DNA from 3 places in the Paenibacillus xanthanilyticus genome. Region 3 is predicted to be linked to each of the others. Evidence: riboswitches for the same ligand, from Rfam matches in the RefSeq annotation. Region 3 holds a riboswitch; each other region holds the start of a gene.
What was found. Region 3 has a riboswitch for ZMP and ZTP ahead of ACFSKT_RS21390 (bifunctional 5,10-methylenetetrahydrofolate dehydrogenase/5,10-methenyltetrahydrofolate cyclohydrolase). Riboswitches for the same ligand answer to the same signal wherever they lie in the genome.
Positions count from the first base shown of each region.

Region 1 (4,210 bases), on a different contig from region 3:
GAAGCGTCCCTTCTTCGATCTGCTTGCGGATGACGGCAAGAGGCATGAGCGAGATGCCAAGTCCTGCGGTGACGCCGCCTAGTATAGCGTCCAGCGTGCCGAATTCCATCGTAACCGGGTTCGCGAGTCCCTTTGATCTGACCCAAGCTTGAAGCACGTCGCGATAGGAGCAACCGGCGGTAAAGACAAGGATCGGCCTGGCGAGCGCCGCTTCCAGATCGGGCATGGACGGTGGCGTGACGACGACGAGCTCCTCTTCGAACGTCGGCATGCCTGCAAGCTCCGGATGATCGACGCCGCTGCCGATGAACGCGCCGTCCAGCTCGTAACGAAGCACTTGATCGATGAGGAATTGGGTATGACCGGTCGCGATGGACAGCGATACGCTCGGATAGCGGCCATAGTAAGCGGTTAGTAGACTCGGGAGTCTGACCGCGGCGGCGGTCTGCGTCGACCCGATCCGCAGCGAGCCGCCGGGTTCATCGGATGCGGACAACGCGAGCGCGGCTTCATCCAGGAGACCGACGATCTTATCGGCGTATTGCAGCAGCAGCTTGCCGCTGCCCGACAAGTCCATGCCCCGGTTGTGCCGGGTGAACAACGTGGTGCCCAGTTCGATCTCCAGATGGCGGATGCGCGCGGTAATATTGGACTGGACATAGCCGAGCGTCCGAGCGGCCTTCGTGACGGAGCCTTCGCGTGCTACGGCCTGAAAGATGCGCAAATCGCCGCTTTCCATGGCAGAGCCCTCCTTACTTATTCAGGTATCACTGCGAATGATGGCTGTTATCGTTACCCTTCATTATACAGAAATGCAAGCCTCCGATACAATGAGACCACGACGACAACCTGGAGGTTTTGCGTATGATGCGACTGAATTACACGTTGCTGGTTTTGATGACGACGTTCTTGATGGGCATCGCGTTCCCGATCGGGAAGATGGGGCTGGACTATGCGCCGCCGTTCCTGCTGATGGGCGTTCGGTACATGCTGGCCGGCGGTATGCTTGCCATCGGCATGGTTGGGCGGGCACCCTTGCCAAGAGGCATCGAGTGGCTGCGAGTGGCTGCGATCGGCTTCTTGCAGACATGTGCGGTGATGGGCTGCGCTTACTATAGCATGCATTGGATTAGCGCCGCCGAATCTTCGATCTTGACATTCACGAACCCGCTCTTCGTTATCGTGCTCGGGACGCTGCTCTACGGCGCGCGTTACCGGCCGCGCCAATGGTTCGGCGTCATGGTCGGCTTTACCGGTGTGGCGATTGCTTTCGGGGCCCGGCTCGGCTTTGGTCCCGGGACGGCGGTCGGCCTATGCGGCGGACTGCTGTTCGCATGCTCGACGCTGCTGATCAAACGTTGGGGCGGCCGCTTCAACGTCTACGTGCTCGTGGCGTACCAAATGCTGCTCGGCGGGATCGGCCTGCTGCTCTTAAGCTTGTTCACCGAACGGATGACGTTCGCGTTATCCGGCCGTTCCGTGGCTATCGTCGCGTGCCTGGTCGTCTTCTGTTCCATCCTTCAGCTGACCCTCTGGTTTCGGCTGCTCCAGACGGGCGATCCGGCGAAGACGAGCGCATTTTTGTTTCTGGTCCCGCTCTTCGGCGTGTTGAGCAGCTGGCTGCTGCTCGGCGAACCGCTGACCTGGCATGCGGCTGTCGGGGGCATATGTACCGGCGCGGGCATTTTTCTCGTCAATTGGGAAGGGACTCGGCGCATGGAAAAATCGGTTGCCGTTACCTGAATATGGGTGTACACTGAAGGAAATCAAAGGCGCATGCGACTGGCGTAAACATGGAGAACCATGGGGGAGCATGCCGCTTATCAGCCGTACGCCTGGGCGAAGTATTTGATCTTGCGGTCAAATGCTTTTTTATTTTCTACGGAGGGCGGATAGATACGGATGAAAATGGCTTTTGTATTGTTTGACGGCATGACGACGCTGGATTTCTCGGGATTCTTCGACGCCATGACGCAGCTGAACCGGGTGCCGGGGACGGGAGGCGTGTCATGGCGATTCTGCGCGTTGACCGAACGGATCGTGGACGACCGGGGGCTTGCGATGCAGGCGTCCGCCGTGGCGGAGGATCTGTCGGACTTCGACCTGGTCTTCGTGCCGGGCGGTATGGCGACCAGGCAGCTGCGCCATGACGAGACGTTCCTCGCTTGGCTGCGCACCGCGGATGGCGTTCCGTGGAAAGTGTCCGTCTGCACCGGAGCGCTGCTCATAGGAGCGGCGGGCTGGCTGAGCGGCAAAAGGGCGACGACGAACAAGTCGGCATACGAGCTGCTCGCGCCTTATTGCGGAGAGGTCGTGCGTGAACGGTATGTGCGGGACGGTCATGTCTTCACGGGCGGCGGCGTATCGGCTTCGATCGATCTGGGCTTGTTCGTCGCGGAGTCGCTGTATGGCACCGCGGCGGCGAGGGAAGTCGGACGCATGATGGATTATCCGTATTATCGCTTTAAGGAAGATGGACCAAGGTCCTAACAGAGGTCGGATGACCGGAGCTATGGCGGACGTCATTCATGGGGCGAGCGAATGGCGAACGAGACGAGAATCGTATTTAAGACGGCGGACATCCATTTAAAAAGGGAGCATGAGGATGAGTAAAGTTAGAGACGGAATTCTAGGGTTATGCGTCGGCGACGCGCTCGGCGTACCCGTCGAGTTCAGATCCCGCAAGGAACTGGAGGAATCGCCGCTTACGGACATGATCGGATACGGATCCCACAATCAGCCGGCGGGGACGTGGTCGGACGATAGCTCGCTGACGTTCGCGCTGATGCAGAGCGTGGCCGATTGCGGCGGCGTCGATTTGTACGACGTTGCGGACAATTTTACCGGCTGGTTGTATAAATTACGCTGGACGCCGCACGGCCGCGTATTCGATGTCGGCATTGCCACGGCCCGGGCGATCGAAAGGCTGAACGATGAGCTGATTCGCCCCGATCTGGCGGGCGGACGCAGCGAGAGCAGCAACGGCAACGGATCGCTCATGCGGATATTGCCGCTTGCTTATGTGCTGCAAGGTGCCGAGATGGAAGAGCGAATGACGGTAATTCGGCAGGTATCGTCGATCACGCACGGACATGACGTATCTGTAATCGGGTGTTCCCTTTACGTGGAGATCGCGATCGGTCTATTGGACGGGATGGCGCTGCACGATGCGATTGCAGGGGCCGTCGAGACCGTCAACGCCGCTTACGGCGAGAATCCCGAGCTTCGTCGATACGATCGCATCCTGCAAGGGGGGCTCCAGGACATCGCGCGCGAGGACATCCAATCTGGCGGGTATGTCGTGCATACGCTGGAAGCCGCTCTATGGTGTCTGCTGCATGCATCGTCTTACGAGGAAGCGGTGCTGGAGGCGATTAACCTAGGCGACGATACGGACACGACGGGCGCGGTTGCGGGCGGTCTGGCCGGCATCATCTACGGCGCCGCGTCAATACCGTCGCATTGGGTAGCGGGACTTGCGCGGCTCGCCGATATCGAAGCGCTGTGCGTTCGTTTCGAGGCGGCGTGCGGAGCGGCCGGTCAAGCCGACTAATTCATCCGCCTTGGGCCATGCTGTGCGGCCGACGGGAGGCGCCACGAGAAGGCGAAGAGATGGGAGGCGCGTGTTCCATGGAGCTGTACTTTCGAGACAATGTCTTCAATTCCGGTACGACCGCCATTATGAATGCGAATCAGGATCAGGTGGGCGAAGTCGATTTGCGGAGTACGTTCGGTTCGTCGCTGGAGGTGTTTGACGGCGCGGGGGGCTCGCTCTACAGCGGCGGGTTTCCGTTCTTCTCGGGCAAGTGGACCATCACGGGCGCCGATGGCGCGGAGCGCGGCAGGCTGCGCGGGCGCATGTCGTTCCTCTCGAAGAAATTCGAATACGAGGCGTACGGCAGAGGCATCTTCGATATCGAGGCGGGAGCCTTCTCCAGCGAGTATGAGATTCGCGACGGACAAGGGCAGCTGGCGGCGACGTTCGAGAAAGTGAGCGGCTGGTTTTCTTCGTCGGCCTACCGGCTGAGCTGCGAGATGACCGCCGTGGATGCCTTCGAATGGGTGGCCGTAATTCTCGGCTTGAACGAGATCCAGAAGCGGCAGCGAAGCTGAATGTGGAGCGGGTGGCAGCCGGGCGGCAAGACCTTCGCGGCGGCCCTCTAGTCGCCTTGCGCACGCGCAAATACAAGATGACGAATAGGCGTGAATC
Region 1 covers NZ_JBHUHA010000001.1:44,176-48,385, forward strand. The annotation lists gene ACFSKT_RS00245 (LysR family transcriptional regulator) at 1-739, opposite strand, end outside; gene ACFSKT_RS00250 (DMT family transporter) at 865-1,743, shown strand; ZMP/ZTP riboswitch at 1,769-1,848, shown strand; gene ACFSKT_RS00255 (DJ-1/PfpI family protein) at 1,903-2,490, shown strand; gene ACFSKT_RS00260 (ADP-ribosylglycohydrolase family protein) at 2,606-3,553, shown strand; gene ACFSKT_RS00265 (LURP-one-related family protein) at 3,631-4,113, shown strand.
Region 1: linked by a shared signal. The riboswitch ahead of ACFSKT_RS00255 (DJ-1/PfpI family protein) and the one ahead of ACFSKT_RS21390 (bifunctional 5,10-methylenetetrahydrofolate dehydrogenase/5,10-methenyltetrahydrofolate cyclohydrolase) in region 3 are both predicted to bind ZMP and ZTP.

Region 2 (4,210 bases), 1.5 Mb from region 3:
CGACGAGCTCTTCGGACAGCGCCTTCGCGTTGTCGACGACGTTCTGCGCGTACTGTTTGAACGACGGCTGCAGTGCTTCGCCGAACGCGACGGCTTTGGCCGCGATGACGTGCATGAGCGGTCCGCCTTGGGAGCCCGGGAAGACGGCTTTGTCGATCGCCGCCGCCCACGGCTGACGGCACAGGATCATGCCGCCGCGCGGTCCGCGCAGCGTTTTATGCGTCGTTGTCGTAACGAAATGCGCATGCGGTACCGGGCTCGGGTGCAGACCCGCCGCGACCAGACCTGCGATATGCGCCATGTCGACCATGAACAGCGCGCCTACGTCATTGGCGATTTGGCCGAGCTTCTCGAAATCGATGATGCGCGGGTACGCGGATGCGCCGGCCACGATCAGGCGAGGGCGATGCTTGAACGCCGCTTTGCGCACTTCTTCGTAATCGATCGTGAACGTGTTCTCGTCGACGCCGTAGGCCACGAAATTATAGAGCAAGCCGGACGCGTTGACCGGAGAGCCGTGCGTTAAGTGGCCGCCATGCGCCAGGTTCATGCCCAGTACCGTGTCGCCAGGTTTGAGAGCAGCCAGATAGACCGCCATGTTCGCTTGCGCGCCGGAGTGCGGCTGTACGTTCGCGTGCTCCGCGCCGAAAATTTCTTTCGCGCGTTCGCGGGCGATGTCCTCGACGATATCCACGTGCTCACAGCCGCCGTAGTAACGTTTGCTTGGATAACCTTCCGCGTATTTGTTCGTCAATACCGTGCCAGCCGCTTCCAGCACCGCCTCGGAGACGATGTTCTCGGATGCGATCAGCTCGATGTTGTCGCGCTGGCGTTGAAGCTCCAGGCCGAGTGCTTTCAATACTTCAGGGTCTTGTTTGCGCAGATTTTCCATTGGACGTGTCCTCCTCTATATCGTGAAGCTAGTCAAAATGTCAGTCGCACATGCCATTATCCGAATCCGTCTTGCCAACCGTCCCGCCGCTCGCGGCAGGGGCCAGTCCTGCCGCCTCCCGCGTATACACCGCCCGCTCGCCGCCGATTAGCTTCGGCCGCGTATAAGCCATCGTCACGTGGGCTTCGCCGATCCGCCTCACCGAGCCGCGCACCGGAACGGCCACGCGCCGCAGATGCATGCCGATGAACGTATCGCCGATATCGATGCCCGCGTGCGCCTGCACCGTCTCCGCCAATACCGCGTCGTCCAGCGTACGGAACGCATAGGCCGCCATCGAGCCGCCCGCCTTCGGCACCGGAATCGCCGAGACGAGCTCCAGCCCGTACCGATCCGCCGCGGCCCGTTCGAGCACGAGCGCCCGGTTCAGATGCTCGCAGCATTGATAAACCGGGTAGAACCCGACCTTCTCCCGTGCCGCTTCGACGCCGCGATAGATCGCTTCAGCCGTCTCCAGCGTCCCGGAAGTCCCGATCCGCTGGCCGATCACTTCGCTCGTGCTCGTGCCGACGACGAGCAGCTGTCCGGGGCGCAGACCGCCCGCTTCCGCGAGCTCCAGCACCGCCTGCCGCACGTCCCGCTCGATCGCCGCCAACCGCTTTTCTCCGCTCATGGCCGGTTCCCCCTTACGGATGGATGACATTGGCGGCTTCGAGCTGCATCACTTTGTTCAACCGTCCGACGTGACGCTCGCCGCCGGAGAACGGCGTCTCGGTCCAGATGCGCACGATCTCTTGTGCGAGACCCGGGCCGACGACGCGTTCGCCCAGCGCCAGCACGTTCGTATCGTTGTGCTCGCGGGTCGCCTTCGCCGAGAACATGTCGTGCACGAGCGCGCAGCGAATGCCCGGCACCTTGTTCGCGGCGATCGACATGCCGATGCCCGTGCCGCAGATCAGGATGCCGCGGTCGGCCTTGCCCTGCGCCACGCGTTCCGCGACCGGCACCGCGTAGTCCGGGTAGTCGACGGATTGATCGCAATCGCAGCCCAAATCTTCGATCTCATGGCCAAGCGATTGCAGGAACGGCACGATTTCGTCTTTCAAGCGGTAGCCGGCGTGATCGGCACCAATAGCGATTTTCATAAGGAACGTTACCTCCCGCATGATCCGCATAAGGGCGGAAAAAGTCGAATTACATTGGTCCCATTATACCCCATTAACGCCCAAAAGACGAAAAAAGAGCATAGCGCGCTAAAAAACGCGCGATGCTCTTTGCCCAGGCGACCGGCCGTATATTCCGATGCTCCACCGTGGTTTGATCCACTTTCGTCGCCAGTCACATCGGAAACCGTTATTTGCTTTCATCATACTTGATCGCGGGTCTAAAATCAATCCGCTTTCGGCGATTCGCCGTACAATTTGAGGAGCAGCTTGTCCATCGACTGCGCGATCTCGTCCGCGCAAATCCGGTACATCTCGAGCGAGCCGCCGAACGGGTCGGCGATATCAAAGCCCGGGATGCGGCGCTCCAGCTCGAGCAGCCGGTTGCGCTCTTCCGGCGACAGCTGTCCGCCGAGCGCCTGCTTCATATGCCACTCGGTGTACAGCGCCTCGAGCTCCGCGATATCCGCCACGACCGACTCGTCGGTCTGCGTGTATTCCTTCAGCGTGAACGTCTTGTCCACCGCGTTCGGGAAACGCTGCAGCAGATGCCGCTTGTGTCCGGTCGTCATCGTAAGCACCAGGTCGGCCCATTCCACCGAATCGCTCCCGATCGCGGTGGAGCTGCCGTCATCGGGGATGCCCCGGCCGCGAAGCACCGCGCGCGCGTGCTCGGATACCGGCAAGCCGTCGACCGTCGAGACGCCCGCGGAGCGAACCTCGATCGGCAGCGAGCGGAGGCGCGCCTGCTCGCGCAGCATCGCCTCCGCCATCGGAGAGCGGCAGGTATTACCCGTACATACAAACAAAATCCGTTTCAGCATAAGTCCCCCTCCTTCGTCATCCGAAAAGCGGCGCCGTCTAGGCGATTCTTCCTTCACGAGACGTTCGTTCGTGCCACTGCCTACAGTATAAACAAGATGCCGAAGGTTAACAAAATAATTCCGCCGAGCGCCTCGCCGTATTCGCCCAGCCCCTTGCTCACTTTGCGACCCAGCAGCAACCCCAGAATCGACATCAGCCCGCCGATAAAGCCGAAGAGCAGCACCGTCAGCAGCACGTCGGCGGCGAACATGCCCAGCGATATGCCGACCGAGAACGAATCGATGCTCACGCTCAGCGCAAACACGGTCAAGCCGAACACCGAGCGGTGGTTGAACGACGGCACTTCCTCTCCGCGCAGCGAGCTGTAAATCATATGCCCGCCCAGCAGCAGCAGCAGTCCGCCGGCGACGACCGTGGCCACCCCGCCGAGCAGCGAGCCGACATATTGCCCCGTGAAGATGCCCAGCAGCGGCATAATAATATGAAAAAGCCCAATAATGACGCTTAGCTTTACAATATCAAGCAGCCGGATTCCTTTCAACCCGATTCCGATTCCCAGTGAAAATGCGTCCATCCCGAGCGCCACCGCCATGATGATGAGCGTCAACAATTGGCCGGTCTGCAAGCTCGCCTCGATCATCGTCATACCCCCTGTCCAAGTCTCATCAGAGCATATGCGGACAAGGGGCGAAACATGATTGGCGGGTTGGGGCAGGACATGGCTAGACGCGGACGACCCTGTGACCCGCCGCCTTCACGAGCCGGTTCATAAGCGCGTGGCCGATGCCCGTCTCCGGGACGGCTTCGGCCCATATGCGCTGCGCGTCTCTGTCGTCGAATGCCCGAAGCGCGGCATACAGCGCCTGCGCCGCGTGGTCCAGACGCGACAGACTGCCGAGCGAAATAACGTCGTCGGCGTCATAGAGCCCGGCGTGTTCGTCGAATGTGAGGATGCCGACGCGCTCGCCGCGCGCCCGGGCAGCGTGCGCCTCGCGCTGGATATAGGCGCGGCGGGCCTCCGCTTCGCCCTGCACCAGCTCCATGACGCCTCGGGGCGCGTAATGCGCGTATTTCATGCCTGGCGAGCGCGGCGCCAGGGCGGCGTCGGCGGATAGGGCGGGCGCCTGCGCGGTGTCGGCGGCCGGCTGGACGGCCGGAGCGGCAGAGAGGCTGGTGTGGCCTGGCCCGCGCGGCGGCGCGTTACGCTCCGGCGCTTGCCCGATCGCGGTTGCGGAGCCGGCCGCCCCCGGAGCGGCGACGGCGTCGTATTCCACGCGCGCGGCGACCTCGCGAAGTGCCTCCGCCGTGACGCCGCCCGGGCGCAAAATGC
Region 2 covers NZ_JBHUHA010000002.1:2,451,247-2,455,456, forward strand. The annotation lists gene glyA (serine hydroxymethyltransferase) at 1-892, opposite strand, end outside; gene ACFSKT_RS28320 (TIGR01440 family protein) at 933-1,565, opposite strand; gene rpiB (ribose 5-phosphate isomerase B) at 1,579-2,037, opposite strand; ZMP/ZTP riboswitch at 2,162-2,244, opposite strand; gene ACFSKT_RS28330 (low molecular weight protein arginine phosphatase) at 2,283-2,879, opposite strand; gene ACFSKT_RS28335 (manganese efflux pump MntP) at 2,960-3,520, opposite strand; gene ACFSKT_RS28340 (L-threonylcarbamoyladenylate synthase) at 3,603-4,210, opposite strand, start outside.
Region 2: linked by a shared signal. The riboswitch ahead of rpiB (ribose 5-phosphate isomerase B) and the one ahead of ACFSKT_RS21390 (bifunctional 5,10-methylenetetrahydrofolate dehydrogenase/5,10-methenyltetrahydrofolate cyclohydrolase) in region 3 are both predicted to bind ZMP and ZTP.

Region 3 (4,210 bases):
GTCATTTTACTTGATGAATTACTTATAGGTGATGCTGATCTGCTCTTCCTTCTGCTTCCATTCGACCTTGGCCCCAAGCTGTTCGCTAATGAAGCGAAGCGGCAAATACGAGTAGCCGCTCACGCTGAACGGTTCCGTCTGTGTCTGGACCGTCTTGCCGTTCAGCGTCGTCGCGCCGCTGCGGTAGTCGATCGCGATGCGCAGCGGGCTTGCGCCGTTCGTTCCTTCGAGCGTGACCGTCTTCGCCGAGTTGTCCCATGCGATTTTGGCGCCAAGCTTCTCGAAGACGGAGCGCAGGGGCACGAACGCTTGGCTGTCGCGCGTCACGACGCCGTTCGTCAGCGCGATCGTCTCTCCGTTTAATACAAGCGCGATCGGCGGCTGCATGGGAACCGGGATTATCACGGATGCATGGTCGAGCCCCCATGTCCAAAGTTTGCCGTCCGTTTTCTGAAAGAGACGTCCGCTGTCGCTTAGGCTGTCCACATCTTCGGCATGCAGGATGAAAGACGGATTGGACGGCATTCTGTCGACCTCGATGCTCGTCTCATACAGCTTGCCATTGTTGGTTAGGACGAAGAGCGACCTTCCCGCAACGTGAGCCTCGCGTACGTCGTTGATCGTCGCGATGCGAACCGGCGTCTGCTCGTGATACACGGTGCCGTCCGTGAAGCCGGTTACCGTCAGGCCCCAATACCATAACCGCGAATCTCCGTCGATCGCCGTGAAGGCATTAAGTTTCTTAATGTCGTTCAAGCCTTTCACTTGCTGCGGCGACTGATCCGATTGCGACAGCTCGTCCGACACAGCCCAGACGGTACCGTCGTCCTTCAACGCATAGCGGCCTTCCAGCGCAATAATGCCGTTTAGGCCCGCGACCGGAGTGAAATCCGTACGGCCTTGCGTCTGGCGCAGCACCGTCCCGTCTTTCTTCAAGAACAGCCATTGCTCGCGGTTGCTGAGCTTTACGTCCGCCGCGAAGTACGAGCTCATGGCGATGACGTTGTCGATGCCGGAGAGTTGGACGATTTCGGTAGTCTCCAGTTTGCCGTATTCCCTGTAAGGGAGGCGGTACACCGCGCCGGCCGCATCTACGGCGAGGAAGGCGGTATCATGATGGATGACGTCGGTCAGGCCTTTCATGCCGGGCACCTGCACCGCGGTCGATTTGCCCGTCCGATAGTCGACGGCCCAATGCCAGACGGTATCGTCTTTCTTCACGGCGAACTGGCCGATCGACGCCTTGATGTCCTGTAGCGCGGTTACCTGCGTCGGCACGGAGCGTTCGAGCATGCCTTGACTGCCCCATTCCCAGAGCGTGCCGTCTTTCTTCACGATGGTGCCGAGTCCGTATTGGGCAGTCGTCCCGCCGGCTGGCGCGGCTGCGGCAACCGTGACGATTTGAAGCGCGGTAAGGGATGCGAGTATTGCGGATCCGATGCGTTTTCGCATAGGGGGGGATTCCTCCTTCGGTCGTGGCGGTGTAAACAAACCACCCATTAGACGCTTCGGAGGCGGGGAAGGTTACGATAGTTAGGGAATATATGTAAATTAAACTTTTCTCATCGCATCGCAGTTTATCATCGTAAAGGGAAACGCGCGTTTCGCCGGCGCCTCGGGCATGGAGGAACATCGGAGGAACGCGGCATAAGCCGAAGCTAGCGCAAGTCAGCGCCTCCCAACCAGACTCGGATCAGAGGCGAAACCGCTCGATATGGGAGGACAGTCCTTCCCGCAGCAAAATCTCTTTCTGCTTCGGTCCGAATAGATCGAAATGGGGGTATCGGTCGCGGCGATGGATGTAAGCCGGATTCAACCCGTGCTGCCTGCACCAGGCGGACAGCCGTTCCAAGTCGGCGCAGCCCGCTTTGGTCACGGTCCGCATGCCGGGGAATCGCTCGTCGGTCCAATAATGCGTCAGAAAAGCGATTTCGCCGCGTAGGACCGCTTCCTTCCACGCGTTCAATTGTTGTCTTGTAATGCCTAGCGCCATGTCGGATCCACCTTTCTCCCTTTACTTTACCACGGCGGGTCAGGGATTTCGAAGCGCTGCAGGACTCTTTCGTTCGGCGAGCGAAAACGAGTCTTGCTCAGGTGCGCGCTTCGGCCTATAATGGTCGTAATTGAACGTGATGCGTAACTGGCGGAGCATGGGGAACCATGAGGGAGCGCATTGGCGGTAACGGCCGTACGCCTGGGCGAAGGTAAGGGGAGCAGCATCCCTTGCCTTTTTTTGTTTTGATCAATCCTACAGGAGATGAACCAAATGGCGGAAAACACATTGATTTTGAATGGAACGACGGTGGCGGACGGCATCAAGGCGGATCTTGCGGCGCGGGTAGCGGTATTGAAGGAGAACGGGATCGTGCCCTGCCTGGCGACGATCCTCGTCGGCGACGACCCTTCGTCGGCCACGTATGTGCGGATGAAAGGGAATGCCTGCGCGCGGCTCGGCATGGAGTCGCGCCGGATTCATCTGGGGGCGGAGACGACGACGGAGGAGCTGATCGCGGTCATCGACGAGTTGAACGCCGACGACGGCGTGCACGGCATCCTGCTCCAGCATCCGGTGCCGCATCAGATCGACGAACGCGCGGCGTTCGAAGCGATCGCGATCGGCAAGGACGTGGACGGGGTGACAATGCTCGGTTTCGCGCAGAACGCGTTCGGCATGGCGGAATATCCGTCCTGTACGCCGGCGGCGATCCTAACCATCCTCGACTACTACAACCTGCCGATCGCAGGCAAGCACGCCGTCGTCGTCGGACGCAGCCCGATTCTGGGCAAGCCGGTGTCGCTCATGCTGCTGAACCGCAACGCGACCGTGACGGTCTGCCACTCCAAGACGGAGGGCTTGGCCGAGCTTGTCCGTCAGGGCGACATTGTCGTGGCGGCCGTCGGCAAGCCGGCCTTTATCCAGGGCGAGTGGATCAAGGACGGCGCCGTCGTGCTGGATGCCGGCTATAACGAGGGCAACATCGGCGACGTGGATTACGAGGCATGTCTCGCGAAGGCGAGCGCCATCACGCCAGTGCCGGCGGGCGTCGGTCCCGTCACGATCGCCACGCTGCTCAAGCATACCGTGGACGCCGCGGAAAGAAGGGTGTTTCAACCGTAGTAAATCCGGGTATACGCGAATATACTGTGCTGAAGTCGTCTATTCGTGGTAAAGGAGCTGAGCTGAAGTGGAGATTGGTCAGTTCGAACAGGAAGTCTATACCGTAGAATTCGCGGATCGGCACTATAACGTCGTTTACTACCGGGAGATCGAGGCGATCGGCACGGAGGATGCCCGGCAGCAGATTCTGCTGCACCACCCCGACGCCAACATTCGCGCGGTCACCCGGAAAGAATAGCTTGTCGCAAGGAAGAACCGCCCGCGAGCGCCAGCTCGCGGGCGGTTTCTTTGTGTCACGTCGATAACCGGCCCTTGGATGGGGGAGGAAAATATGGACTGGCGGCGAACTTACAGAAGAAATGCAGCTCCATTGACCGTGAGAAGATAAATTCGGGCGGAACGGCACAAGCCGGGATCCGCATAGGGAGGTTCTACTCGTTGGCAGCTTCAACCTATTTGTATTTCGTCCGTCATGGGAACACGAACTTTTCGAAGGATCTCGAGCGGGAAGGCGCCGGCGCGAAGTTGACGGAAGAGGGCGAGCGCGATGCGCGGCGGGTGGCGGAGCTGCTGGTGGGCGAGGGTATCGACGTCATCGTCTCCAGTCCGCAGCATCGGGCGCGGGATACTGTCGCTCCGCTGGCGGAACGGCTGGGGAAGGAGATTACGCTTATCGAGGCGCTGAAGGAACGAGCGATCGGCAGCTTGAGCGTGGATATACCGGAGGAGGCGTTCCGGCGCGCAGTGGCGCTTTCGTTCGAGGATCTGGATGCGGCGTTACCCGAAGGGGAGACGACGCGGCAAGCGCGAGCGCGGGCGGTACCGGCGATCTCGCGCTTGCTGGAGGATCACGCAGGCAAACGGATCGCGATCGGCACGCATGGCAATATCATGACGATCATGCTCCACTATTTCGATGCGCGCTACGGCTACGCGTTCTGGTCAAGCACGAGCAAGCCGGACATCTACAGAGCGAGGTTCGAAGGCGGGCGGCTGGCCGAGGTGGAGCGATTGTGGGAGGAAGAGAGGACTGCGAGACCTTCATCCGTCACGCCGGGAGACGACAGCCGGTGACATGGACAGCCGACCGTG
Region 3 covers NZ_JBHUHA010000002.1:981,766-985,975, reverse strand. The annotation lists gene ACFSKT_RS21400 (stalk domain-containing protein) at 19-1,452, opposite strand; gene ACFSKT_RS21395 (hypothetical protein) at 1,694-1,993, opposite strand; ZMP/ZTP riboswitch at 2,127-2,207, shown strand; gene ACFSKT_RS21390 (bifunctional 5,10-methylenetetrahydrofolate dehydrogenase/5,10-methenyltetrahydrofolate cyclohydrolase) at 2,267-3,118, shown strand; gene ACFSKT_RS21385 (hypothetical protein) at 3,186-3,356, shown strand; gene ACFSKT_RS21380 (histidine phosphatase family protein) at 3,557-4,192, shown strand.